Regions from separate parts of the Burkholderia sp. MSh2 genome, predicted to be linked through region 1. Evidence: riboswitches for the same ligand, from Rfam matches in the RefSeq annotation. Region 1 holds a riboswitch; the other holds the start of a gene.
The links. A riboswitch is a leader RNA that binds a small molecule or an ion and turns the genes downstream of it on or off. The one in region 1 is predicted to bind cobalamin.
Positions count from the first base shown of each region.

Region 2: linked by a shared signal. The riboswitch ahead of GQ57_RS22625 (FecCD family ABC transporter permease) and the one ahead of cobG (precorrin-3B synthase) in region 1 are both predicted to bind cobalamin.

Region 1 is NZ_JPGM01000081.1:5,302-13,139, forward strand. Features, by position in the region: gene GQ57_RS33915 (cobalt-precorrin-5B (C(1))-methyltransferase) at 1-751, opposite strand, end outside; gene GQ57_RS33920 (bifunctional cobalt-precorrin-7 (C(5))-methyltransferase/cobalt-precorrin-6B (C(15))-methyltransferase) at 751-2,001, opposite strand; cobalamin riboswitch at 2,265-2,455, shown strand; gene cobG (precorrin-3B synthase) at 2,523-3,914, shown strand; gene GQ57_RS33930 (precorrin-8X methylmutase) at 3,907-4,533, shown strand; gene GQ57_RS33935 (precorrin-2 C(20)-methyltransferase) at 4,530-5,264, shown strand; gene cobJ (precorrin-3B C(17)-methyltransferase) at 5,261-6,985, shown strand; gene GQ57_RS33945 (MFS transporter) at 6,992-7,838, opposite strand, start outside.
Region 2 is NZ_JPGM01000035.1:62,709-70,546, reverse strand. Features, by position in the region: gene GQ57_RS22640 (EVE domain-containing protein) at 1-299, opposite strand, end outside; RNA gene ssrS (6S RNA) at 371-552, opposite strand; gene GQ57_RS22635 (cell division protein ZapA) at 634-948, opposite strand; gene GQ57_RS22630 (ATPase) at 945-1,295, opposite strand; cobalamin riboswitch at 1,450-1,699, shown strand; gene GQ57_RS22625 (FecCD family ABC transporter permease) at 1,859-2,857, shown strand; gene GQ57_RS22620 (ABC transporter ATP-binding protein) at 2,854-3,669, shown strand; gene cobT (nicotinate-nucleotide--dimethylbenzimidazole phosphoribosyltransferase) at 3,722-4,777, shown strand; gene GQ57_RS22610 (adenosylcobinamide-GDP ribazoletransferase) at 4,767-5,543, shown strand; gene cobC (alpha-ribazole phosphatase) at 5,528-6,112, shown strand; gene GQ57_RS22600 (cobalamin-binding protein) at 6,202-7,119, opposite strand; gene cobD (threonine-phosphate decarboxylase CobD) at 7,116-7,838, opposite strand, start outside.

The DNA of each region.
Region 1 (7,838 bases):
CGCGCCGCAGGTGCTTGAGCACCGCGCCCGCGAAATCGCCCATCTCGATCAGCGCCATCTCGGGCAGGCCGTAGTGGGCGCGCATCGCATCCTCGCTGGCGTTGCCCGTGCAGGCGGCGATGTGCGCGACGCCGTTGGCGCGCGCGACGTCGATGCCCTGATGGATCGACGCGATATAGGCCGAACACGAGAACGGCCGCACGATGCCGGTCGTGCCGAGAATCGACAGCCCGCCGACGATGCCGAGACGCGGATTCATCGTCTTCAGCGCGAGCGCCTCGCCGCCTTCGACGCCGATCGTCACGTCGAAGCCGCCCGCGTAGCGGTGCTCGGCCGCGAGCGCGTCGAGGTGGGCCGTCATCATCTGGCGCGGCACCGGGTTGATCGCCGGTTCGCCGACCGGCAGCGTGAGCCCCGCGCGCGTGACGGTGCCGACTCCCGGCCCCGCGTGAAAACGCACGCCGGGCGCCGCGGCGAGCGCGACGCGCGCGAAGATCAGCGCGCCGTGCGTGACGTCCGGATCGTCGCCGGCGTCCTTGAGCGTGCCGGCTTCCGCACCGTCGGCCGTCGCCCGGCAGAACTCGAGCCGCATCATCACGTGCTGCCCTTTCGGCAGCACGATCTCGACCGCGTCGTCCGCGTGCCCCGCGAGCAGCAGGCGCGCGGCCGCGAGCGACGTCGCGGTCGCGCAGCTGCCGGTCGTATAGCCGAAGCGCAGCGGCGCGGGCTGTTCGGGCGTTTCGTCGCGCATCACGCGTCCGTCGCGTGCGTTGCCGGCGCGCCCGCCGTATCGGCCGCGGCCGGCTTGCAGGTGTCGTACAGCGTGACCGGCAACGGCTGTCGCCACGTGTCGAAGCGGCCGAGCGGCTCGGCGTGCGCGAGCGACACGCGCGTCAGCGTGCCGCCGTGCGCGTCGCGCCACGCGGCCAGCGCCATCTCGCCCTGCAGCGTGACCGCGTTCGCGACCAGCCGGCCGCCGGGTTTCAGCGCCGTCCAGCACGCGTCGAGCACGCCGGGCGCCGTGGCGCCGCCGCCGATGAAGATCGCGTCGGGCGCGGCCAGGCCGGCGAGCGCATCGGGCGCGCGGCCGGCGACGAGCTGCAGGCCCGGAACGCCGAGCGCGTCGCGGTTGTGTTCGATGAAGCGTTGCCGCTCCGCATGCGATTCGATCGCGATCGCGTGGCACGACGGATGCGCGCGCATCCACTCGATGCCGATCGAACCGCTGCCGGCGCCGACGTCCCACAGCAGTTCGTCCGGCGCGGGCGCGAGGCGCCCCAGCGTCAGCGCGCGCATGTCGCGCTTGGTGAGCTGGCCGTCGTGACGGTACGCGTCGTCGGGCAGGCCGGGCGTCAGTGCGCGGCGCGGCGCGTCGGCGGCTGCGCGGCAGTCGAGCGCGACGAGGTTCAGCGCGGCCGTCTCGTCGACGGCCCAGTCCTGCGCGAGCCCGTCGAGACGCCGCTCGCGCGGCCCGCCGAGATGCTCGAATACGCTGACGCGGCTCGGCCCGAACCCGCGTGCGACGAGTTCGGCCGCGACGGCGGCCGGCGTGCGGCCGTCGGCGCTCAGCACGAACAGGCGACGGCCCGGCAGCAGGTGTCGCGCGAGCGTCGCGAGCGGACGGCCGACGAGCGACACCGCGCCGGTCTCCTGCAGCGCCCAGCCGAGGCGCGCGGCCGCCAGCGACAGCGACGACGGCGCGGGCAGCACGCGCCATTCGTCCGGGGACAGCGTGCGCGCGAGCGTGGCGCCGACGCCGAACAGCATCGGGTCGCCGCTCGCGAGCACGCAGACCGGCGACGGGCGACGCGCGAGCACGCCCGCGAGATCGAACGGCGACGGCCACGCCTCGCGCGCGGCCGGCAGCCGTGCGGGCAGCATGTCGAGATGGCGCCTCGCGCCGACGACGAGCGTCGCGTCGAGCAGCGCGCGCCGCGCGCTGCGTCCGAGCCCCGCGTAACCGTCGTCGCCGATGCCCACTATCGTCAGCCACGCCGTCATGCACCCTTCCCCATCGTTCGATTCCGTTCCGTTTGTTGCGATGCGCGACCGCCGGGCCGCCGCGCGTTGATCCACCGGCACGCCGGTGCGATGCGGCCGCCGCTGCCGGGCGCGCGCGGTGCCGGATTCCAGCGCGCGCGCGGCCTCGTGCCGCGCCGCCAATCGTACCATTTGCGAGACAGCGCGAAACCGGCGCCGGCCTTGCTGCGACGCGGTTGCGGGGCGCATCGCCGATGCCGGGCCGGTGCGAAAATCGGGTATCCTACGGCCGTTCGTTCGCCGGTGCCCTTCGGGGCCGAAGAGGGAACACAGGGCGCGCCGCGCGCCGCTGTGGCTGCCCCCGCAACTGTAGACAGCGAGCCGCTCTCCCTCGCATGCCACGGGTTCCGCCGGGAAGGTCGGGAGCCGGCGTCGGCCTGTCAGCCAGAAGACCTGCCGGCCTGAAAGTGCGAGCGTGCCGGTTGGCGTCGGGCGGGGTGTACCGATGCGTCGACCGCGGCGCGACACCATTGCCTGCCCCGTTGAATTCCGCCTCCGTTCCGATTCCTGCATCGCCCGCCGTACGCCCGTCGGCGTGCCCGGGGCTCGTGCGCGTGGTCGCGGCCGCCGACGGCGGACTGTGCCGGATCAAGCTGCCCGGCGGCCGGCTCGAGGCCCGCCAGGCGCGGGCGATCGCCGCTGCCGCGCGCCAGTACGGCTCCGGCGCGATCGACGCGACCAATCGCGCGAATCTGCAACTGCGCGGCATTCGCGACGGCGCCGCCGCCGCGCTGACGCAGGCCTTGCTCGATGCGGGGCTCGGCCCGCGCGTCGACGCCGCCGCGGATCGCGCCGCGCTCGCCGCGAGCGACGACGTCCGCAACCTGATGCTCAGCCCGCTCGCCGGGCGCGATCCCGCCGCGCTCGTCGACAGCCGCGCGCTGGCCGCACCGCTGTTCGACCTGCTGGCGCGCGAACCGCGTCGCGGCGAGTTGTCGCCAAAATTCGCGATCCAGCTCGACGGCGGCGAATCGGTCGCGGCGCTCGATCATCCGCACGACATCTGGCTCGCCGCATGGCGTCGCGGCGACGGCGTCGTGCGCATCGCCGCCGGGCTGGCCGGCTGCCCGCCGGTCGAAGCAGGCGATCCACCCGCGTCGGTCGACGTGGCGCCCGGACAAGCCGCCGCGCTCGTCCGCGCGTTGCTGTGCGCGTTCCTCGATCTCGCGCCGGCCGACGTCACGCGCATGCGCGCGCTGCTCGCCACGTGCGGCGAACGGGCGCTGCTCGAACGCGCGCAGCACGACCTGCCCTTTGCGCTCGCGGCCGATCCGGCGCTCACCGGCTGGCGGCGACCGCGTTGCGACGCCGCGCTGCGCTTCGGCGCGCGTGCGTCGCTCGACGCCGCATATTGCAGCGTCGGCGCGCAGTTCGTGCTCGGCCGGCTCGACGCGGCGCAACTGGAGCGGCTCGCCGCCCTGGCCGAGGCCGACGGCGACGGCACGCTGTCGATGACGCCGTGGCAAGGCGTGTTCATCCACGGCGTCGCGCACGGCCTCGCGCCGGCCACGCTCGATGCGCTCGCGTCGCTCGGCCTCGTCTGCGCGCCGTCCGACCCGCTGGCCGCGCTGGTCGCGTGCGCCGGCAGCACGGGCTGCGCAAAAGCGCGCGCCGATACGAAACACGACGCGCTCGCGCTCGCCGCGCGCCTCGGCGATCCGGTCGACGTGCACCTGACCGGCTGCGAACGCCACTGCGCGTTGCCGCATCCCGCGACGCACACGCTCGTCGCGGTCGCGCCCGCGCGGTACGACCTCTACCGGCGTGACGCCGCCGCGGGCCTCGGCGCCCCGCTCGCGCGCCATCTGACGATTGACCAGGCCGCGGCCCGACTGACGGGCGCGCGGCACAGCCAGGACACCACCGATGCTTGACTACATTCGCGACGGGCAGGAAATCTACCGCCAGTCGTTCGCGACGATTCGCGCCGAGGCCGATCTGTCGAGGATCCCGCCCGATCTCGAGAAACTCGCGGTGCGCGTGATTCACGCGTGCGGGATGGTCGACGTCGTCGACGCGCTGCGTTTTTCGCCCGGCGCGGGCACGGCGGGCCGGACGGCGCTCGCGGCGGGTGCGCCGATCCTGTGCGACGCGAAGATGGTTGCCGAAGGCATCACGCGCACGCGGCTGCCGGCGGCCAACCGCGTGATCTGCACGCTCGGCGAGCCGGAGGTGCCCGATCTCGCCCGGCATCTCGGCAACACGCGCTCGGCCGCCGCGCTCGAACTGTGGCGCCCGCATCTCGCGGGCAGCGTCGTCGTGATCGGCAATGCACCGACCGCGCTGTTTCACCTGCTCGACATGATCGATGCCGGCGCGCCGCGCCCCGCGCTGATTCTCGGGTTCCCGGTCGGTTTCATCGGCGCGGCGGAATCGAAGGCGCTGCTCGACGCCGACAGCCGCGGCGTGCCGTACGTCGCCCTGCTCGGCCGGCGCGGCGGCAGCGCGATGGCCGCCGCCGCGGTCAATGCGCTCGCGACGGAGGCCGAATGACGCGCGCACGCGGACGCCTGTTCGGGGTCGGCGTCGGCCCCGGCGATCCCGAGCTGATGACGATCAAGGCCCTGCGCGTGCTGCAGGCCGCGCCCGTGGTCGCGTATTTCGTCGCGAAGGGCAAGAAAGGCAATGCGTACGGCATCGTCGAGGCGCACCTGCAGGACGGGCAGACGCAACTGCCGCTCGTCTATCCGGTGACGACCGAGGCGTTGCCGCCGCCGCTTTGCTACGAGACGGTGATCGCCGATTTCTACGACACGGCCGCCGGAATCGTCGCGGCGCACCTCGACGCGGGGCGCGACGTCGCGGTGATCTGCGAAGGCGATCCGTTCTTCTACGGGTCGTACATGTACCTGCACGACCGCCTCGCGCCGCGTTACGACACCGAGGTCGTCCCCGGCGTGTGCGCGATGCTCGGCGGCACGGCCGTGCTCGGCCAGCCGCTCGTCTATCGCAACCAGAGCCTGTCGGTGCTCTCGGGCGTGCTGCCCGCACCCGAGTTGCGGGCCCGCCTCGCGCAAGCCGACGCCGCCGTCGTGATGAAGCTCGGCCGCAATTTCGACAAGGTGCGGCGCGTGCTCGACGAACTGGGGCTCGCGAAACGCGCGCTGTATGTCGAGCGCGCGACGATGGCGAGCCAGCGCATCGTCCCGCTCGACGAAGTCGACCCGATGGCGTCGCCGTATTTCTCGCTGCTCGTGGTGCCGGGGGAAAAATGGCAAGGATGACGACCCCGCCCGCGATCGTGATTCTCGGCGCGGGCGCGCTCGACACCGCGCGGCGCATCCAGGCGCACTTTCCGGGTGCGCGCGTGCACGGGCTCGCCTCGCGCGTCGAGGCCGACGTGCCGTTCGACGAACTCGGCGCGCACCTGCGCGAACTGTATGCGCGCGGCCTGCCGATCGTCGCGCTGTGCGCGGCCGGCATCGTGATCCGCTGCCTCGCGCCCGCGCTGGCCGACAAGGGCGTCGAGCCGCCCGTGCTGGCGGTCGCCGAAGACGGCTCGGCCGTCGTGCCGCTGCTGGGCGGCCTGACGGGCGTCAACGCGATCGCGCGCGAGATCGCCGCATGCGTCGGCGTCGCGGCCGCGATCACGACGAGCGGCGAATTGCGCTTCGGCGCGTGCGTGCTCAATCCGCCCGAAGGCTATGCGCTCGCCGATCTCGCCCAGGGCAAGCGGTTCGTCTCCGATCTGCTCGCGGGCACGCCGACACGTATCGACGGCGCGGCGCCGTGGCTCGACGCTGTCGCGCTGCCGCGCGACGACGCGGCCACGCATGCGATCCGCGTGACACCGGACGCATGGCGCGGCGCGCGCGACGAACTCGTGATCCATCCGCGCAGCGTGGTGGTCGGCGTCGACGCGCAAGCCGCGCGGGCGGACGCAGCGCTCGCCGCGCGCATCGAAGCACTGCTGGATGCGCAGGGCCTCGCGCGGCTGGCGTTGGCGGCCATCGTCGCGCCGGCCGCGGCGCTCGGCGACGCCGCGCTGGAAACCGCGGCGCAAGCGCTCGGCGTGCCGCTGCGCTTCGTCGATGTCGATGTCGATGTCGACAGCCGCGCCGGGACCGATGCGGCCACGCTGCTCGGCCACGCGCTGCGCGTCGCGCACACGCTTCACGCCGCACCGGCGGAGGGCCTTGCGTGCGCGGTCGCTTCGCACCCGGTTGACCCGGCCGCCATCGGCCGCGCGCGCGGCCGTCTGACGGTGCTCGGCCTCGGCCCCGGCGGCGCGGCGTGGCTCACGCCGGCCGCGCGCGCCGCGCTGGCGGACGCCACCGACATCCTCGGCTATACGACCTACGTGAACATGGCCGGCCCGTTCCGCGACGGCCAGCGCGTACACGGCACCGACAACCGCGAGGAGATGCAGCGCGCGCGTCACGCGTTCGCACTGGCGGCCGAAGGCCGACGCGTCGCGGTCGTGTCGTCGGGCGACCCGGGCGTGTTCGCGATGGCCGCGGCCGTGCTCGAGGCGCTCGACGAAGCGCGCGACCCGCACTGGGCCGCGGTCGACCTGCGCGTGGAGCCCGGCATCTCGGCGTCGCTCGCGACGGCCGCGCAGGCTGGCGCGCCGCTCGGCCACGACTTCTGCGCGATCTCGCTGTCGGACAACCTGAAACCGTGGGACGTGATCGAGACGCGCCTGCGACACGCGGCGCAGGCCGATCTCGTGATGGCGTTCTACAACCCGATCTCGCGCGCGCGGCCGTGGCAGCTCGATCGTGCGCTCGAGGTCGTGCGCGCGCATCGGGCGCCGGAGACGGTGGTCGTGCTCGGCCGCGACATCGGCCGGCCGGGCGCGACGCTCGCGACCACGACGCTCGGCGCGCTGCGCAGCGACCAGGTCGACATGCGCACGATGGTGATCGTCGGCTCGTCGACGACGCGGCGCTTCGCGATCGGCGCCGGGCGCGAATGGGTCTACACGCCGCGCTGGTATCGCTGAACGCGGCTATCGAATCGGCCGGAACCCCCGCGCGCCGGCCGGTTCCGCGCCGTCCGCGCGGCCGGTGCGCCAGAAGCGGTACACGAGCATGCCGACGATCGCCTGCGCCGCGATCACGAACGCGACGCAGCCGGCCCATCCCCAGCGGTGCCAGCCCGGCAACGGCAAAATCGAGCCGAGACTGCCGCCGAGGTAGTAGCAGGACAGGTAGAGGCCGATCGCCGTCGAGCGCGCACGTGCTGCCGCCTGCGAGATGAACGCGTTGGCCGACGCCTGCTCGACGAACACGGCGGTCGAGCTGAGCGCGAGGCCGGCCAGGATCACCGGCACGTGGTCCGACAGCGTGAGCAGCGCACCGCCGATCGCGAGCGCGGCCGCGGCGAGCCCCGGCGCGCGCGGGCCGCGATGCCGCGCGACGCGCCCCGCGAGCGGCGTGACGACCACCGCCACCAGGAAGACCGCGTAGATCGCGCCGATCCCGACCGTGCCGAAGCCGAACGGCGCGCGAGCGAGCCGCAGGCCGACGAACGTGAACGTCGCGACCTGCGACGCGAGCACGCACGCGCCGATCGCGAACGACGCGAGCAGCGGGCCGCGCGTGACGATGTGCCAGGACGGCCGCGCGTCGGCGTCCGCATCGGGTTCGGCATGCCGTGTGCGCGCGCCGGCCGCCGGCAGGCTCGCGTAAATCGCGACGCCCGTGACGAGGCACAGCGCCGCGACGGCGTCGAGTGCGTGCCGCCAGCCCCACATCGCCGTCAGCAGGTTGGTCGCGAAGCGGCCGGCGAAGCCGCCGAGCGTCGTGCCGGCGACGAACAGCGCGCTGATCTCGGCCGACGTGCCGCGATCGAAA
Region 2 (7,838 bases), on a different contig from region 1:
ACGAGCAGCCAGCGCGGCGTTTCCCGCGTCGACTTCGGATCGTAATAGGGGCTGTCCGGATCGAACTGGGTGGGATCGGGGTAGGGTGTCGACGATACTTCGGCGAGGCCCGCGATGCCCGGCTCGGGGCAACTCGAGTGATAGAACAGCACGCCGTCGCCGATCTTCATCGTGTCGCGCATGAAGTTGCGCGCCTGATAGTTGCGCACGCCGGTCCAGGGCAGCGAACGCTGCGGGGCGTTGGCGAGATCGTCGATGCTTGCTTCGTCCGGTTCGGACTTCATCAGCCAGTATTGCATGGATCGTGATCGACGCAGAAAGAGGCTGCTACAAAAGAAAACGGCACCGGGACTTGCCCGATGCCGTTGGATAGGCCCCCGCCTTGGCCGCTAGGCCGGCATCCTGAACCTGAGGTTCAGAATTGGTCGCAGTTAGCAGCACTTCGGGTACATCAGACAGAGTGACGCGCGCGCCCGTGCTACAAATTTCCGCAACCGTGCACATGGCATTGGTTCAAGGAATATATGACCTTGGCGAACCAGGCAGGGAAGCTGACTGAACTGTGATTCGATGCGCCAATTTGACCACCGTTGATCGCCGAGATCAAGCGGAATCGACACATCGATTGAAACGTTACTGCGTCTCGTGCTGTGCGAGCACCGCACCGAGCTGTTCATTCATCTGGTGCATTGTACGACGGATTTCCTCCGCCGGAAATGCTTCACCGTGTCGCACGCTGGTTTGCAGCCGCAGCAACTCCGATGCGAGCGACAGCGCCGCCATGACGGCGATGCGATCGGTGCCGCGCACCGAACTGTTCGAGCGGATTTTCGACATTTCGGCGTCGACGCGCGCGACGGCTTCGAGCAGTGCCGCTTCGGTCTCGGCCGAGCAGGCGAGCCGATAGGCCTGACCGAGAATCGAGACTTCGATCTGCTTGGTGCTCATGCATGTTCTCCGTGGCTGGCCGCGTCATCGCCATCCTTGCGCGCCTGCGCATCCAGCAGGTCGAGCTGGTTGTCGGCCTGTTCCGCGCTTTTCGAGCGCGGCAGCTTTTCGAGAATCGCGTTCAGTTTCACCTGGGCGTCGTCGATCTTTGCCGACAGGGTGTCGCGCTCGGCTTCGAGCGTATTGCGTTCCTCGCGCAGTTGTGCGAGTTCCGCGCGGACAGTGTCCGCGTCCGCGCGCAATTGCGCGACCTGCTCCTCGAGCGCGAGCCGTTCCGAGTGATAGCGCTTGTTCAGCGAAATCAGACGGCCAATATTTTGAGATAGGGTTTCGAGTTCGTTGAGCATTTGCTGCGTCCTCTAAAGACCCAGCATTTTAGCGCGGAATAGCGCGCAATCCGACATCTGTAACGTTTCCAGTCGTAACTTCCCCCCTTCTTGCCGCGAATCGACGCGTCGCGCACGTCTCCGGGCGTTTCCTTGACGCTCGCGCGACCCGCTCCTAAACTGGCGCCGCCTCGGTGCTCGCGCGTGGAATGCGCGGTTAAACGGGAAGCAGGGCGCGGGCGCGAAGCCCGCCAGCCTGCGCTGCCCCCGCAACGGTAAGCGGCCGCGTCCCGTGACGCAGGCCGGCTCGGGCGCGTTTCGCATGCGGCTTTCGCACGCGGAGCGCGGGCCACTGCGCGTCATCGCGCGGGAAGGCGAGCCGGACCGCCGCCAGCCCGGATACCGGCCGAGACGGGGAGCCCGCACGGGCTTCGGGACGCGCGGCCCGCGGGGAGGCAGGGCGTGCAACGCTTCACGGAATCTTCTTCGATGCTGACCCCAATCGTCCGCGCGGCGCCCATGTCGTGTCTGTCCGGCAGCAACAGGTGGGTGCGCCGCGCGTCACGCGCGGGGCTGCGCGCGGCATGAGCGCCGCGCGCGCCACCGCGATCTGGGCGACGCTGGCCGCGGCGGTCGCGTTGCTGTTCGTCGCGTCGCTGTCGATCGGCAGCGTGCCGATGTCGCCGTGGCAGGCGCTCGCGTCGCTCGTGCCGCATGGCGGCGACGCGCTGTTCGCCGACATCGTCCGCACGCTGCGCCTGCCGCGCGCGCTCGCGGGCTTCGCGTGCGGCGCGCTGCTCGCGCTGGCCGGCGCGCTGCTGCAGGTGCTGCTGCGCAACCCGCTCGCGGAACCGTACGTGCTCGGCGTGTCCGGCGGCGCGGCCGGCTTCGCGCTCGTCGCGATGATCGCGGGCGGTGCGTGGTGGCTCGTCGATGCGTCGGCGTTCGCCGGCGCGCTCGTGTCGGTCGCGCTCGTGCTCGGTCTCGCGCGCCGCGAGCTGTGGCGCGGCGATTCTCGCGACGCGTCGCCGCGACTGCTGCTCACGGGCGTCGTGATCGCGGCCGGGTGGGGCGCGCTCGTTACGCTGCTGCTGTCGCTCGCGCCCGATGCGCGGCTGCGCGGCATCATCTTCTGGCTGACGGGCGACCTGAACGGCGTGACGGCGCCGTGGTTCGCGTGGGGTGCGCTGCTGCTGGCCGCATGCGTCGCGCTGCCAGCCGCGCCGCAACTGAACGTGCTGCTGCGCGGCGACTCGACCGCGCTCGCGCTCGGTGTGCCCGTCGCGCGCCTGCGCGTGCGGATCTATCTCGTCGCGTCGCTGGCCGCCGCGGCCGCGGTGACGACGGCCGGCACGATCGGCTTCGTCGGCCTCGTCGTGCCGCATGCGCTGCGTATCGCGTTCGGCAACGACCAGCGCATGCTGCTGCCGGCCGCGATGCTCGCGGGCGGCGGCGGCGTGATGGCGGCCGACCTGCTTGCCCGCACCGCGATCGCGCCCGCGCAGTTGCCGGTCGGCGTGATGACCGCCTTGATCGGCGTACCGGTGTTCCTGTGGATGTTGCTGAGGAGGCCGACGCGATGACGTGGGCCGCAGCATCCGCCGACACCGGCGGCCTGAACTACGCGGCCGTCGACGTGACGCTGAAGGCCGGCGCCCGCACGCTGCTCGACGGCTTCTCCCAGGCTTTCCGTCCGGGCGAGATCTGGTGCGTCGCCGGGCCGAACGGCGCGGGCAAGACGACGCTGCTCGCGACGCTCGCGGGGCTGCAGCAGCCGGCCGGCGGGCAGGTGGAGATCGACGGCCGGCCGCTTGTCGCATGGCCGCCCGATCGGCTTGCACAGCGGCGCGCGCTGATGCCGCAGCAACTGCATGACGCTTTCAGCGCGACCGTGTTCGACACGGTGTTGCTCAACCGCTTTCCGTATCTCGGCGGCTGGGGATGGGAGCGCGACGGCGACCGCGCGGCCGCGCGCGATGCGCTGGCGACGTTCGATCTGGCCGCGCTTGCATCGCGCGACGTGCTGTCGCTGTCGGGCGGCGAGCGGCAGCGCGTCGCGCTGGCCGCCACGCTGTGCCAGGATGCGCCGTTGATGCTGCTCGACGAGCCGCTGGCGCATCTCGACCTGCATCACCAGATCGATTGTCTGACCGCACTGGCCGGATGGCTCGACGCGGGCCCGCGCACGGTGCTGTTCTCGTGTCACGATCTGAACCTCGCGCGGCGTTTCGCGACGCATGCGTTGCTGCTCGACGGCCGCGGCCATGCGTGGGCCGGCCCCGTGCACGACGTCCTGACGCCGGAGCGCGCGAGCGAGGCGTTCGGCTATCCGCTCGTGCTGATCCGCGAGAACGGCCGCGATGCGCTGCTGCCGGCGTGGCCCGAGCGACAATGACGGTTTCCCCTGCGATGCGCGGCGCATGCCGCGCCAACGACACGGCTCCTCGATGACGACACCGACTCCCTTTCCGCCCGCGATCGCGCCGCTCGACGACGCGCTGCGCAAGCGCCTGCAGCATGTGATCGACCACAAGACCAAGCCGCCCGGCAGCCTCGGCCAGCTCGAGGCGATCGCGCTGCAGGTCGGCCTGATCCAGCGCACCGAGCGGCCGGTCGTGCAACGCCCCGCGATGATCGTGTTCGCCGGCGACCACGGGATCGCGGCGGAGGGCGTGAGCCCCTATCCGCAAGCGGTGACCGCGCAGATGGTCGCGAACTTCCTGGCCGGCGGCGCGGCGATCAACGCGTTCTCGGGCGTCGCGCAGAGCACGCTCGAGATCGTCGACGCAGGGGTCGCGTCGCCGCTGCCGGTGTCGGACCGGCTGGTGTCGCTGCCGGTCGCGCGCGGCACCCGCAATTTCGCGGCGGAGCCGGCGATGACGCGCGACGAGGCGATGACCGCGCTCGCGGCCGGCGCTGCACGCGTGCGCCTGCATGCGTCGCTCGGCACGAACGTGATCGGCTTCGGCGAGATGGGGATTGCCAACACGTCGTCGGCCGCCTGCCTGATGAGCCGCCTGCTCGGCGTGCCGGTCGACGCGTGCGTCGGGCGCGGCACCGGCCTCGACGACCAGGGCCTCGCGCACAAGCGCGCGGTGCTCGGGCGCGCGCTCGTCAAGCATTCGCACGCGATCGCGCCGCTCGACGTGCTCGCGACGTTCGGCGGCTTCGAAATCGCGATGATGACGGGCGCGTATCTCGCGGCCGCGAGCGAGCGGATGACGATCCTCGTCGACGGCTTCATCGCGACGGCCGCGCTGCTCGTCGCGGAGCGCTTCGTCCCCGCCGTGCGCGACTACTGCGTGTTTTCGCACACGTCGCACGAGGCCGGGCACCGGCGCATGCTCGAGCATTTCGGCGCGAAGCCGCTGCTCGCGCTCGACCTGCGGCTCGGCGAAGGCACGGGCGCGGCGCTCGCGCTGCCGCTCGTGCGTGCGGCGGCCGCGTTCCTTCGCGAGATGGCGAGCTTCGAATCCGCCGGCGTCGACAATCGTGACGCCTGATCGCGCGCGCGGCGTGCGTGCCGAACTGCGCTACTTCTTTGTCGCGCTCGGCTATTTCACGCGCGTGCCCGTGCCGCGCGCGATCGGCTACGCGGCCGGCGATCTCGACCAGGCCGCGCGCTATTTTCCGCTCGTCGGCGCCTGCGTCGGTGCGTGGGGCGCGCTCGTCTATCTCGCCACAGTGCGCGTGCTGCCCGCGTCGATCGCGGTCGGGCTGTCGATGGCCGCGACGCTGCTCGCGACCGGCGCATTCCATGAAGACGGCCTCGCCGACAGTTGCGATGCGTTCGGCGGCGGCTATACGCGCGACGACGTGCTGCGCATCATGCACGATTCGCGGATCGGCACGTTCGGCGCGGTCGCGCTCGTGATCGCGCTCGGCCTGAAATGGCAGGCGCTCGCGTCCATGTTGCCGCTGCGCGCGGCATGGACGATGATCGCCGCGCACGCGGCGAGCCGGGCGGCGGCCGTGAGCCTGCTGATGTCGCTCGACTACGTGCGGCCCGAGGGCAAGGCGAAGCCGGTCGCGCAACGCATGGGCGCGCGTGCGGCGTGCATCGCGGCGGCTTTCGGCCTGCCCTGGCTGTTCTGGCCGGACTGGCGCATGGGCGTGGCCGTTTGCGTCGCGCTCGTGCTGGTGCGCGCGTGGGCGGCCCGCTATTTCGTGAAGCGGATCGGCGGCTACACGGGCGATTGTCTCGGCTTCGCGCAGCAGTTGAGCGAACTCGCGATCTATCTGGTGGTGCTCGGATGGACGTCGTCCTGATCCGTCATCCGGCCGTCGGTGTCGAACCGGGCATCTGCTACGGACGCAGCGACGTGCCGCTCGCCGCACCGGCCGACGCCGGCGCGCAGGCCGTGCTCGCGCATCTGGCGGCTGCCGGTGCGCCGCCGCCCCGGCTGGTCTGGACGAGTCCGCTGGCGCGCTGCGCCACGGTCGCCGAACGGCTCGCGCGTGCGTTCGACGTGCCGCTGCGGCGTGATGCGGCCTGGCAGGAAATGGATTTCGGCGCGTGGGAAATGCGCCGCTGGGACGATATCGGCCGTGCGGCGCTCGATGCGTGGGCGGCCGACCTGATGCATGCGTGCGCGCACGGCGGCGAAAGCGTTGCGCGGTTCGCCGCGCGCGTGGCGAGGCGGGCCGATGCGCTTGCGCAGCTCGACGGGCCGCACTGGGCCGTCACGCACGCGGGCGTGATCCGCGCGTTCGCATCGCACGTACTGGACGTGCCGCTCGATACGCTGCTGTCGCGGCCGGTGCCGACCGGCGGTGTCGTGTGGCTGCGCGCGAGCGAGGGCGCGAGAGCGTGGGAAGTCGTCCGCTGGGACGAATAGGCCGGCATGGCCCGGATGTCGGCGATGCGACGTGCGGGCCCACGCCGACCGAAGCGCCCCATCGCTCGAAGCGCGGGAATCGCCGCCGATCAGCGCGTCGGCCGCCGCGCCCGCGCGGCATCGAGATCCTCGCACAGCACGGCCGCGCCTTGCGCGATGCGCGGCGACGGTCGCGTCAGCAGATCGCCGTCGATCGCGAACAGATTGTTGCGCGCCACGGCATTCAGTGCGGGCCACGCGCGCCAGCGCGCCAGGCTCGGCTGCGGTTCGTCGGAGCGCGTCGCGCCCGCGCTGGTCGTCACGATCGCCTCCGGATTCGCCGCGAGCACGGCCTCGTCGGTCACGGCCGGCACGAGCGGCTTGAGCGCCGCGAACACGTTGCGGCCACCGCACAGTTCGATTACGTCGTTGATCAGATGCGTGCCGTTGAGCGTCATCAGCGGACGGTCCCAGACCTGGAAGAACATCGTGACGGGCGCACGGGCGGCGTAGCGCGTGCGCAGCGCCGCGATGTCGCGCGTAAAGGCGGCCGCGGCCGCGTCGGCGGCGGGTTGCGTGCCGAGCAGCGTGCCGAGGCGGCGCAGCGACGACGCCACGTCGTCGAGATGTTTCGGTTCGCTGAAGAACAGCGGAATGTGCAGCGCCCGCAGCGCATCGGTCTGCCGCTCGGCGTTGCCGTGCCGCCAGACGACGATCAGGTCGGGCTTCAGCGCGGCGATCCGTTCGAGGTCGAGCGCCTTGTTGTCGCCGACGCGCGGCACCGCGCGCGCGGCGGGCGGGTAGTCGCTGTACGTGACGGCGCCGACGAGCTTCGCGCCGCCGCCGGCCGCGTAGACGAGTTCGGTCGCGTGCGGCGCGAGGCTGATCACGCGCTGCGCGGGGGCGGGCAGCGTGACGGTGTTGCCGGCGTCGTCGCGCGTGGCGACCTCGGCATGCACGGGCAGCGCGTGAGCGAGTGCGGCCAGCGCCGCGACCGGCGCCAGCCGGCGCAACAGGTGTGCCGTCATGCGACGCCTCGTTGCAGCAGCGGTACGCAGTGCGCGAGCGCGGCGTCGATGCGCTGCCATTCGGCTGCGCTGCCCGGCAGGCCGATGCGCACGCTCGACGGTGTCGCGAAATAGCGTGTCCAGATCCCGTGTGCCGCGAGTGCCGCATGCAGCGCGGCGGCGCGCGGGTCGTCGGTCCAGCTGAAGAGCGGCGTCGCACGAACCGCGAAGCCGTGCGTGCGCAGCAGTCCGGCCAGTCGCTCGCCGTCGGCTGCGAGGCGTTCGCGGGTGGCCGCCTGCCATGCGCGATCGGCGAACGCGGCGTCGACCGCGTGGCGCGCGGGGCCGCTGACGGTCCACGCGCCGAGCAGGTCGCGCAGCGCGACGATCTGCCCGGGACAGGCGAGCACGAAGCCTGCCCGGATGCCGGCGAGCCCGAAGAACTTGCCGACCGAGCGGAGCACGACGAGCCCCGGGCGGTCGACCTGAGGCGCGAGCGATTGGGTCGCACCCGTATCGGCGAACGCCTCGTCGACGATCAGCGTGCCGCCGCGCGCGGCCAGTTGCGCATGCCAGCCGAGCAGGCGCTCGGCCGGCACGAAGTCGGCGGTCGGATTGTTCGGATTCCCGACGATGATGTGGCGCAGTGTCGCGGGCAGCGTATTCGCGTGGATGTCGAGCGGGACGACGCGATGGCCGTGGCGTGCGAACGCGGGTGCGTATTCGCCGTAGGCAAGCGC